Regions from separate parts of the Dellaglioa carnosa genome, predicted to be linked through region 1. Evidence: riboswitches for the same ligand, from Rfam matches in the RefSeq annotation. Region 1 holds a riboswitch; the other holds the start of a gene.

Region 1 (4,221 bases):
GCAATTCCGAGTGGGGCAGTGGCATCTGGTTTAGAACTTGTAGGAAAAACGGGGCCACTGCCAACATAATCAACAGCTAATAATTGATTTGCTACATTAATTTGATCAAGCGTCTGGCAAGAGAGTCCAATACTTAATTGACCTGCTGCTTGTTGAATGACATCTGTAATTCGTTGATCTGTTTGACCAACGTGAATACCGTCTGCATGAATGTCGAGTGCTAGAGAAAGGTCATCGTCAATGAAAAAGGGGACATTGTATGCTGCACATAAATTTTGACAGCCGATTGCAAGCGCCTTTTTCTGCGTTTTATTTAACGGTTTTAATGGATTTTTTTCTCTGAATTGAAAGCAAGAAATACCGGCTTTTAATGCTTTTTCTAATATAGGTAATAATTGATTGTCAGGAACGTCTTGTGTCCCTGCAATAAAGTAACTTGCTAACCACGCTTGATTAAAGTTTTGCATTTTTTGCGACCTTTCGATATGCCCAATGGTTTAAGGGTCCATGACCGTGGCCAACAATAATGCCATCGGTAATTGTTGCTTCAACATATTTTTTGGCTGTTATAATAGCCGTTTCAACATCCACACCCTTGGCTAACTCAGCGGCAATACATGCTGATAGCGTATCTCCGGTACCATGAGTTCGGATTGTATCAATGCGTTTCGAAGATAACCAAAATGAATGGCCATTTTCTAGTAAGACAAAGTCACTCGCAGTGTCTGCAGAGGCCTGATGACCACCTTTAATAATGACATTTTTTGCACCTAACGCCTTAATTTTTTGGCCGGCCATGATCATATCTTCTTTGGAGTTAATTGTTAGATCCGTGAGTACTTCAGCTTCAGGAATATTTGGCGTCACTACTGTAGCCAGTGGAATCAAATTTTCTTTAATTGTGATAACGGCATCTTCGGTCAGAAGCGTTGCTCCACCTTTTGCGACCATGACGGGATCAACAATCAACGGACCAAAGTCGTACTTTTTTAGATTCTCTACGACAATAGAAACGTGCTCTGAATCGGCTAGCATCCCTGTTTTGCACGCTTTAATAGCTAAATCATCTGCAATTGATGTGAATTGTTCATTAATAATCTTGGCCGGTAGTGGGACGCTATCTTGCACACCTAATGTATTTTGTGCCGTAATTGCAACAAGAACAGTAGCAGCGTACACATGGCGTTCTTGCATTGTTTTCAAATCAGCTTGCATACCAGCGCCACCGCTGCTATCTGATCCAGCAATTGAAAGTGCTTGTGGGAAATCAGTCATTATATTTAGTCCTCCATAGTTATTTGGTCGGCAATTTCTTTTGTTGTCACCAAATGTAATTTGTCTAGTAAGGCGACAATAAAGCTACCTGGCTTTTCATCTACCAATTCATTTGCGACGATTTCACCAGTTGTCGCAAAAATAAGACAAGCCATTCTCGCTGCTTCAAAGTAGTTATTTTTAGAAACTGCTGCAAATGCGGCAATAAAACTTGAAAGCATGTCACCTGAACCCACGTGAATCTGGAAAAGGGGCGTGCCGTGAGTCACCGTTGTGTCATGCGTTCCATCAGAGATATAATCGGTTGGACCGCTCAAAACAACCGTACAGTTGTAACGTTGCGCGACTTTTTTTGCGACTTCTGCCAAATCAGCGGACCCATCACCAGCATCAATTCCTTTGGCCTGCCATTTGATACCGGCAAGTGCGGCTATCTCACCAGCATTACCACGAATAAAGTCAAAATGGATATGGTCTAATAAATTAGTGACCACTTTTTGGCGGTAAGGCATTGCCACAGCAACGGGATCTAGTACAAGCGGGATATTTAAGTCGTTGGCAAGTTGACCGACTTTTTCAATGTAGGGAAGCTCATTACTTCTGAATGAGCCCATATTAATTGCGGCACCGGAAGAAATCTGAAGCATTTCGCTCGCTTCTTCAATTGCGCTGGGCATAATGGGCGAAGCACCAATTGAGTTAAGCCCGTTGGCAACGTCTTGAACAGTGATGTAATTTGAAATATTAAATATAACCGGATTTTCTGAACGGATTCTATCGAGTAATTCTAATTGCATGGTTTCTCCTCTTAAGTACACAAAAACCCCACTCCTTAACAAAAAAATCGTAGAGTGGGGTCCTTCTTCACACTTTCCTACGCAAGTTTTGACTTACAGGTTCGAAGGGATTAAGCCGCAAAAGCTTATCTCAGTTCTTCTAAAGAACACCCCTAGTGTACTTATATTAAATTTTTAGTTTACAAGAAAAGAATAGGCTTTCATTGCTTGAATGTCAACAAATAACAAAAAAGAAGCGAGTCTATTCAAGAGCTAGACTTGCTTCTTCCCAATTGCTTTCTGCAGTTTCAATTGCAATTTGAACGGTTTGTAAATCAGTTTGAAGTTCTTGAAGTTTATCAGCATTACTGAAAATATCAGGCTGTGACATTTTTTCTTCAAGTTTCGTTTTCTGAGTTTCCAAAGCGGTCAGTTCGGTCTCCAAACGATCAATTTCACGTGTTAACTTGCGTTGTTCTTTTTGAGTCTCTTTATTTTGTTGGTAATTAGTTGTGACTTTGGCTTCAGGAAGTGCAGTCGTTGAAGCAAGTTCAAGGGCTAGTTTTTCAGCTTCAATTGCTTCCAGTTCTTCTTTTTTATCCACGTAGTAATCGTAATCGCCCATGTAGTAAGTTGAACCCTCTCTAGAGACTTCAATAATACTTTCGGCTACTTTATTAATAAAATAACGATCATGTGAAACGAGTAAGACTGTTCCGTCAAAGTTATTAATCGCTTTTTCGAGAACTTCTTTACTATCAATATCCAAATGGTTAGTTGGTTCATCAAAAATCAAGAAATTATCTTTGTTCATTGCAAGCTTTGTTAAGGCTAAACGTGCTTTTTCACCACCACTCAGGTTAGAAACGCGTTTCAAAACGTCATCCCCGGAAAACAAGAAACTGCCTAGTAATGAACGAATATCTGTTTCGGGAGTTGAGGGATGGTCATTCCACAATTCGTCTAAAACAATATTTTTATCCGTTAATTGGTTTTGTTCCTGATCATAGTAACCGATATGAACGTTAGTACCAAGAAAAGCTTCACCACGAATAAAGGGGATTTGGCCTAAGACGCTCTTAAGTAGGGTAGATTTACCAACACCGTTTGGTCCAACAATAGCTTGAACCTGATGTTTATGTAAGTCGATCGAAACGGGTTCAGATAATACTTGATTATCATAACCAACGGCTGCATTAGAGACGGTTAAAACAATATTGCCACTCTCATCTGCGGATTTGAAACTGAAACGCGGTGCTTTTTCATCGCCTTCAGGACGGCCTACTTTATCCATTTTTTCAAGTTGTTTACGGCGACTTTGTGCTCGCTTAGTTGTTGAGGCACGCACAATATTTTTATTAACAAAGTCTTCAAGTTTTTCAATTTTATCTTGTTGTTTTTCAAAAACTTTCCATTCTTGTTTCAAATTTGCTTCTTTTTTAACAATGAACTGTGAGTAGTTACCGTTGTAATGTGTGGTTTCATTGTGGCTCATATCGTAAACCTCTGTGACAATTTTATCTAGGAAGTAGCGATCATGAGAAACAATGAGAAGGGCGCCTGTATAGGTTTTTAAATAACCTTCTAACCAAGTTAACGTTTCGATATCCAAGTGGTTAGTGGGTTCATCTAAAATAAGTAAATCGCGTTTTTCTAAAAGTAGTTTGGCTAAGGCAAGACGTGTTTTTTGACCACCGGAAAGGGTTCTGATGTCGCGTCCAAAATCCTCTTCAAAAAATCTAAAACCATGTAAAACGGAACGGATTTCAGATTCATAACCGTAACCGTTTTGTTCACTAAAATCATGTGAAAGTTGGTCGTACGTTGTTAATAGTTTTTCGAATTTTTCCGAATCTTCTGCATTTTTCGGGTCGGCAATTTGTGCTTCAAGCGTATGAATTTGAACTTCCATTTTCTTTAAGTAGTCAAAAACGTGACTCATTTCTTCCCAGACTGAGCGTTCTGAAGAAACGGTTGTTGTTTGGGCCAAGTAACCAATAGTCATCCCTTTATGTTTAATGATTTGACCGGCATCAGTCACTTCTTGATCAATAATCATTTTAATTAACGTAGATTTTCCGGCGCCGTTTCGACCCACTAAAGCGATCCTGGCGTCATCCTTGATATCCATATTGGCATTTTCAAATAAAACGTCTGCACCAAAATATCG
Region 2 (4,221 bases), on a different contig from region 1:
AAATAACAAACCCGAACATACCTCGGAATTGTTTAACCGCTTCTGCGCCATATTTAGCATACATACCAAGAATTACTTCTGAATCAGAATCTGTTTTAAATTCGTAACCATCAGCAATTAACGATTCACGTAATTCGATGTAATTATAAATTTCACCATTAAACGTTAACCAATACCGTTCATTTTCATATGAAAGAGGTTGGTGCCCACCTTCTAAATCAATTATACTTAATCTTCTAAAACCCATTGTGATATCATCATCATTAAAATAACCTGAATCATCAGGTCCACGATGAACGAGCATCTTCGTCATATTATGAACAATTTTATCGTAATCATTGTCTGTATTTTTTTGTCTGTTACTCAATACGCCTGCAAATCCACACATAATTTTCATCCCTCATTTCCATAAAATCAATGTCTTATATTATAGATGTTTCTACAATAAATTTCAATTTTGCTTACAGTTATGTTTATCATTATAGCGTATTTGAACTAATCTTAACAACTAGATGTCTGAATTAACGAAAGCTTAAAAAATTTGGTATACTGGGTATCATGATATACGAATAAAGGAGTTTTAAAATTTGATAGAATATTACGCGTCAACTGAATCCGGAAAAATTGAAAAAATAACTGAATATGGTGATTTATGTTGGATTAATGTCACAGGGCCCTCCGCAGATGAAGTCGATGAACTTGTCGCTAAATATGCCATCCCTAGGGATTACATAACTGCCGTACTGGATGATCAAGAAAACTCAAGAACTGAAGGTTTGTCTCAAAATACTGTCCCTGATTTAGTCTTAATGCAATATCCCCATCGAATTAGGAACTCATTGGGTTACCTTGAATACCAAACTTTCCCCTTTTCAATCATTTTAGCAGGAGATGCGATTATTACTGTGTCAAATAGTACTCCTGACTTTATCAATGAATTTATCTCAGACAGCCCAGTTCATAAAATTAAAACAACTACACCCGATCAATTTACATTAAAATTACTTTGGTATTTATCACAAAATTTTGTATTTGCACTAAATACAATCATTCAAGAAACTGAAAATTTAGAAAAATCTCTTGCTAAGGCGACCAAAAATGAGCAGTACTACCAAATGATGTCCATGCAAAAAAGTCTGGTCTATTTTGATGCCGCACTGAAGAAAAATAATCCAGTTCTACAATCCATGGCTGATTCCAATGAACATTTTAAGCAAAAAAAGATTGATGACTTATTGACGGATGTATTAATTGAAAATCAACAAGCAGAGACCATGACAATGATTCAAACTAAAATTTTAGATAATTATGGAGAGATGGTTTCATCGGTCATCTCAAATAATCTAAATATTATTATGAAAGTTTTAACATCCATGACTATTATTTTAACCATTCCAACTATTATTGGTGGAATGTATGGTATGAACGTTCCACTTCCCGGAGTAAATATGCCCTTTTCATTCTGGTGGCTACAATTGTTAACCTTAATTATCTGTTTATTAACTGCCTATTATTTAAAGAAAAATGACTACTTTTAAGTTGACATATCGTTATTAAAAAAGTTATAGTTACACTATTAGATTTGAGAGGTTGGATAAAATATGAAAAAACAGAAATCTACATTCCAAAAGATTACAATGGTTGTTGTATGGTTAATGATTCTCGTAACAATCGGTGGCGTTGTTTTAACCGCAGTTATGTCAATCGCTTAATTTAAAGAGTCATATCCCGACTGGGTGTGGCTCTTTTTTTATACAAAAAAACGGCTAGAATCAGCCGTCTTAATTTATATATTTTATTCAGCAAGAAAAATTCCTGAATTTTTTTTAAGCATAATAGTAAGAATTAATGTAGCAATAATCATATTGATAAGCATGCTACCACCATTAATGACAGCGGAGTAAACGACCGGTGAAAGTCCCCACTGAACATACTTCGACCAAAATATGATACCAGCCATGAAATGAGCAAGATATTTCAAGAAGACGGCCAGTAGAATTGCCAATGTCAATGATTGGATAGCACCATGCGTATTTTTAGAACGTAACTGATTCAAAAAGTGCCCAGAGAACAGGCCAGAAAAGCCCAATACAACATTGGCAACGGGATATTCTAGAATAGCTTGAACCGGCGTTAAAACATAAGCCGTTCCAATTAGTATCGGCAAGATACCATAAAGCAATCCAATAATTAACCCCATTTTCAACCCACGTCTTAAGCTATACACGACAATGGGCAAAATACCCAATGCAATATCCACGTTCGGTGGGTTAGGTACAAATGATAGCGCCATTGCTAAAGCGGCCATAACGACCCCTTCTAACAAAATTAATAATTTTTTTCTTTCCAACAAAAAAACCTCCTTTGACTTAGTAAACCAAGCACAAAGAAGGTGTTAAGCTTCTACACACAATTCCTACGTTTGCATTAACAAACAGGTTCCAAGGGTCTGAATTTCTTCACTCTCAGCCAGATATCGGCTCCCCTTTGTGTTGGTCTCCACCGACTAATATCGCATATAACCAAAGAAACGTCAAGCGTTTTCAATTGCTATAGTATAGGTGAAAGAAGTCTTGAAAATTGTTGTTTAAACTTTAACCAATGAGATTGATCGTGAAAATACTTTTTCGTTAATAAATCACTTTGTTTCATGTCAGCTTCAAAGATATTTTTGAGCGAAACCGCAACTGCCGTGTCATAGATAAATGCATTCGCTTCAAAGTTTAACTTAAAGCTTCTAAAATCAAAATTAGCAGACCCAACAGATGCAACCATATCATCTATCACAACCGTTTTAGCGTGTAAGAACCCATCATTATATTGGTAAAGTTCTGCTCCAATATTAGTTAAGTCTTTCGCATAATATTGCGTGGCGCGATAAACAAAAGCATGATCTGGCATTGACGGAATCATAATTCTTACTTGCACACCTGATGATACGGCGATGTCTAAGGCTTCCATCACGGAATCATCGGGAATAAGATATGGCGTTTGTATATAAATATATTTTTTTGCGGAGTTAATTAATTTGATATAGCCCTTTTTTATTTGTTCAATTTCCGAATCAGGACCACTCGATACAATTTGCATATTGACGTTACCCTTAGATTCTGTCTGAGGGAAATAATCTGACTGATAGTTAATCTGGTTATTTCCTGCAGTTGCATTCCAATCCATAATAAATCGACTTTGTAATGAACCAACTGAGTTTCCAAAGATACGAATATGTGTATCTCGCCAGTGACCAAATTTTTCACTCTCGCCTAAGTATTGATCCCCTACGTTAAATCCACCAATGTACCCAATTTCGCCATCAATAACGACAATTTTCCTATGATCTCTAAAGTTTAATCGGAGATCTGAAAATGAAAAATGTGATCCAAAGAACGCTTCCGCCTTACCACCTAATTGTTCGAATCGTTTAAAAAATTTTCTGGTTGTTCCTTTTGATCCCAAGGCATCATAAATAATTCTAACTTCAAGTCCCTCGCTAACTTTAGTTTCGAGCAATGTCAGCAATTCGTTACCTATACGTCCGTCCTCAAACGTATAATATTCAACGTGAACATGATGCTTAGCTTTTCGAATATCGTCAAATAAAGAGTTAAATTTATCATGTCCATCAGTGAATATTTGCACGTCGTTCTTTTTTGTCAAGATCGATTTTTCTATTTCTAGAAACATGTGCATGATTTCATTTACATCATCGGTAAACTCACCACTTGTTGTTAACTCGCCTCTGGCCCATTCTTTTTTTTGTTGGCTAACTAATTGATCGACGCCCATACGATCTTGCGTTTTAATATCAAAAATCTTTTCCCTAGAAATCTTCTTACCAAAAAAAAGATAAATTAAAAATCCAAATATGGGTACACCAATTAAAACGAGAAGCCATGCCCATGTCGCAGCAATATCCCGTCTTTCTCTAAATACAGTCATAATTGCCGCTAGCAAGTTTAATACAAAAATAAGTAGCACACCAATGTTTACGTATGTCATTTGGTTCCTCCGGGTTTAATTATTCCGAACAGTTGTATCCTCACCGAACCATTTATGATTCAGCTTTTTAAGATAACCTTCGTTTTGTAATTCAGTTATTGCTTTATTAATCTTCAACTTCATTGTAACATCAGATTTTCTTAAACCCACAGCGAAATCTTCAGTCTTAAACTTACCATCAATTACACGATATGAATTTGAGTTTGTCTGATGTTCAATGAA

What was found. A riboswitch is a leader RNA that binds a small molecule or an ion and turns the genes downstream of it on or off. The one in region 1 is predicted to bind thiamine pyrophosphate.
Region 2: linked by a shared signal. The riboswitch ahead of thiT (energy-coupled thiamine transporter ThiT) and the one ahead of thiM (hydroxyethylthiazole kinase) in region 1 are both predicted to bind thiamine pyrophosphate.

Annotation. Positions count from the first base shown of each region.
Region 1 covers NZ_JANXLI010000005.1:20,283-24,503, reverse strand. Annotated here, with positions in the region: gene thiE (thiamine phosphate synthase) at 1-467, opposite strand, end outside; gene thiD (bifunctional hydroxymethylpyrimidine kinase/phosphomethylpyrimidine kinase) at 454-1,278, opposite strand; gene thiM (hydroxyethylthiazole kinase) at 1,281-2,072, opposite strand; TPP riboswitch at 2,130-2,236, opposite strand; gene N0K80_RS06120 (ABC-F family ATP-binding cassette domain-containing protein) at 2,314-4,221, opposite strand, start outside.
Region 2 covers NZ_JANXLI010000001.1:233,040-237,260, reverse strand. Annotated here, with positions in the region: gene asnB (asparagine synthase (glutamine-hydrolyzing)) at 1-388, opposite strand, end outside; gene N0K80_RS01140 (magnesium transporter CorA family protein) at 588-1,538, shown strand; gene N0K80_RS01135 (DUF4044 domain-containing protein) at 1,602-1,712, shown strand; gene thiT (energy-coupled thiamine transporter ThiT) at 1,796-2,350, opposite strand; TPP riboswitch at 2,397-2,497, opposite strand; gene cls (cardiolipin synthase) at 2,551-3,999, opposite strand; gene N0K80_RS01120 (amino acid ABC transporter substrate-binding protein) at 4,015-4,221, opposite strand, start outside.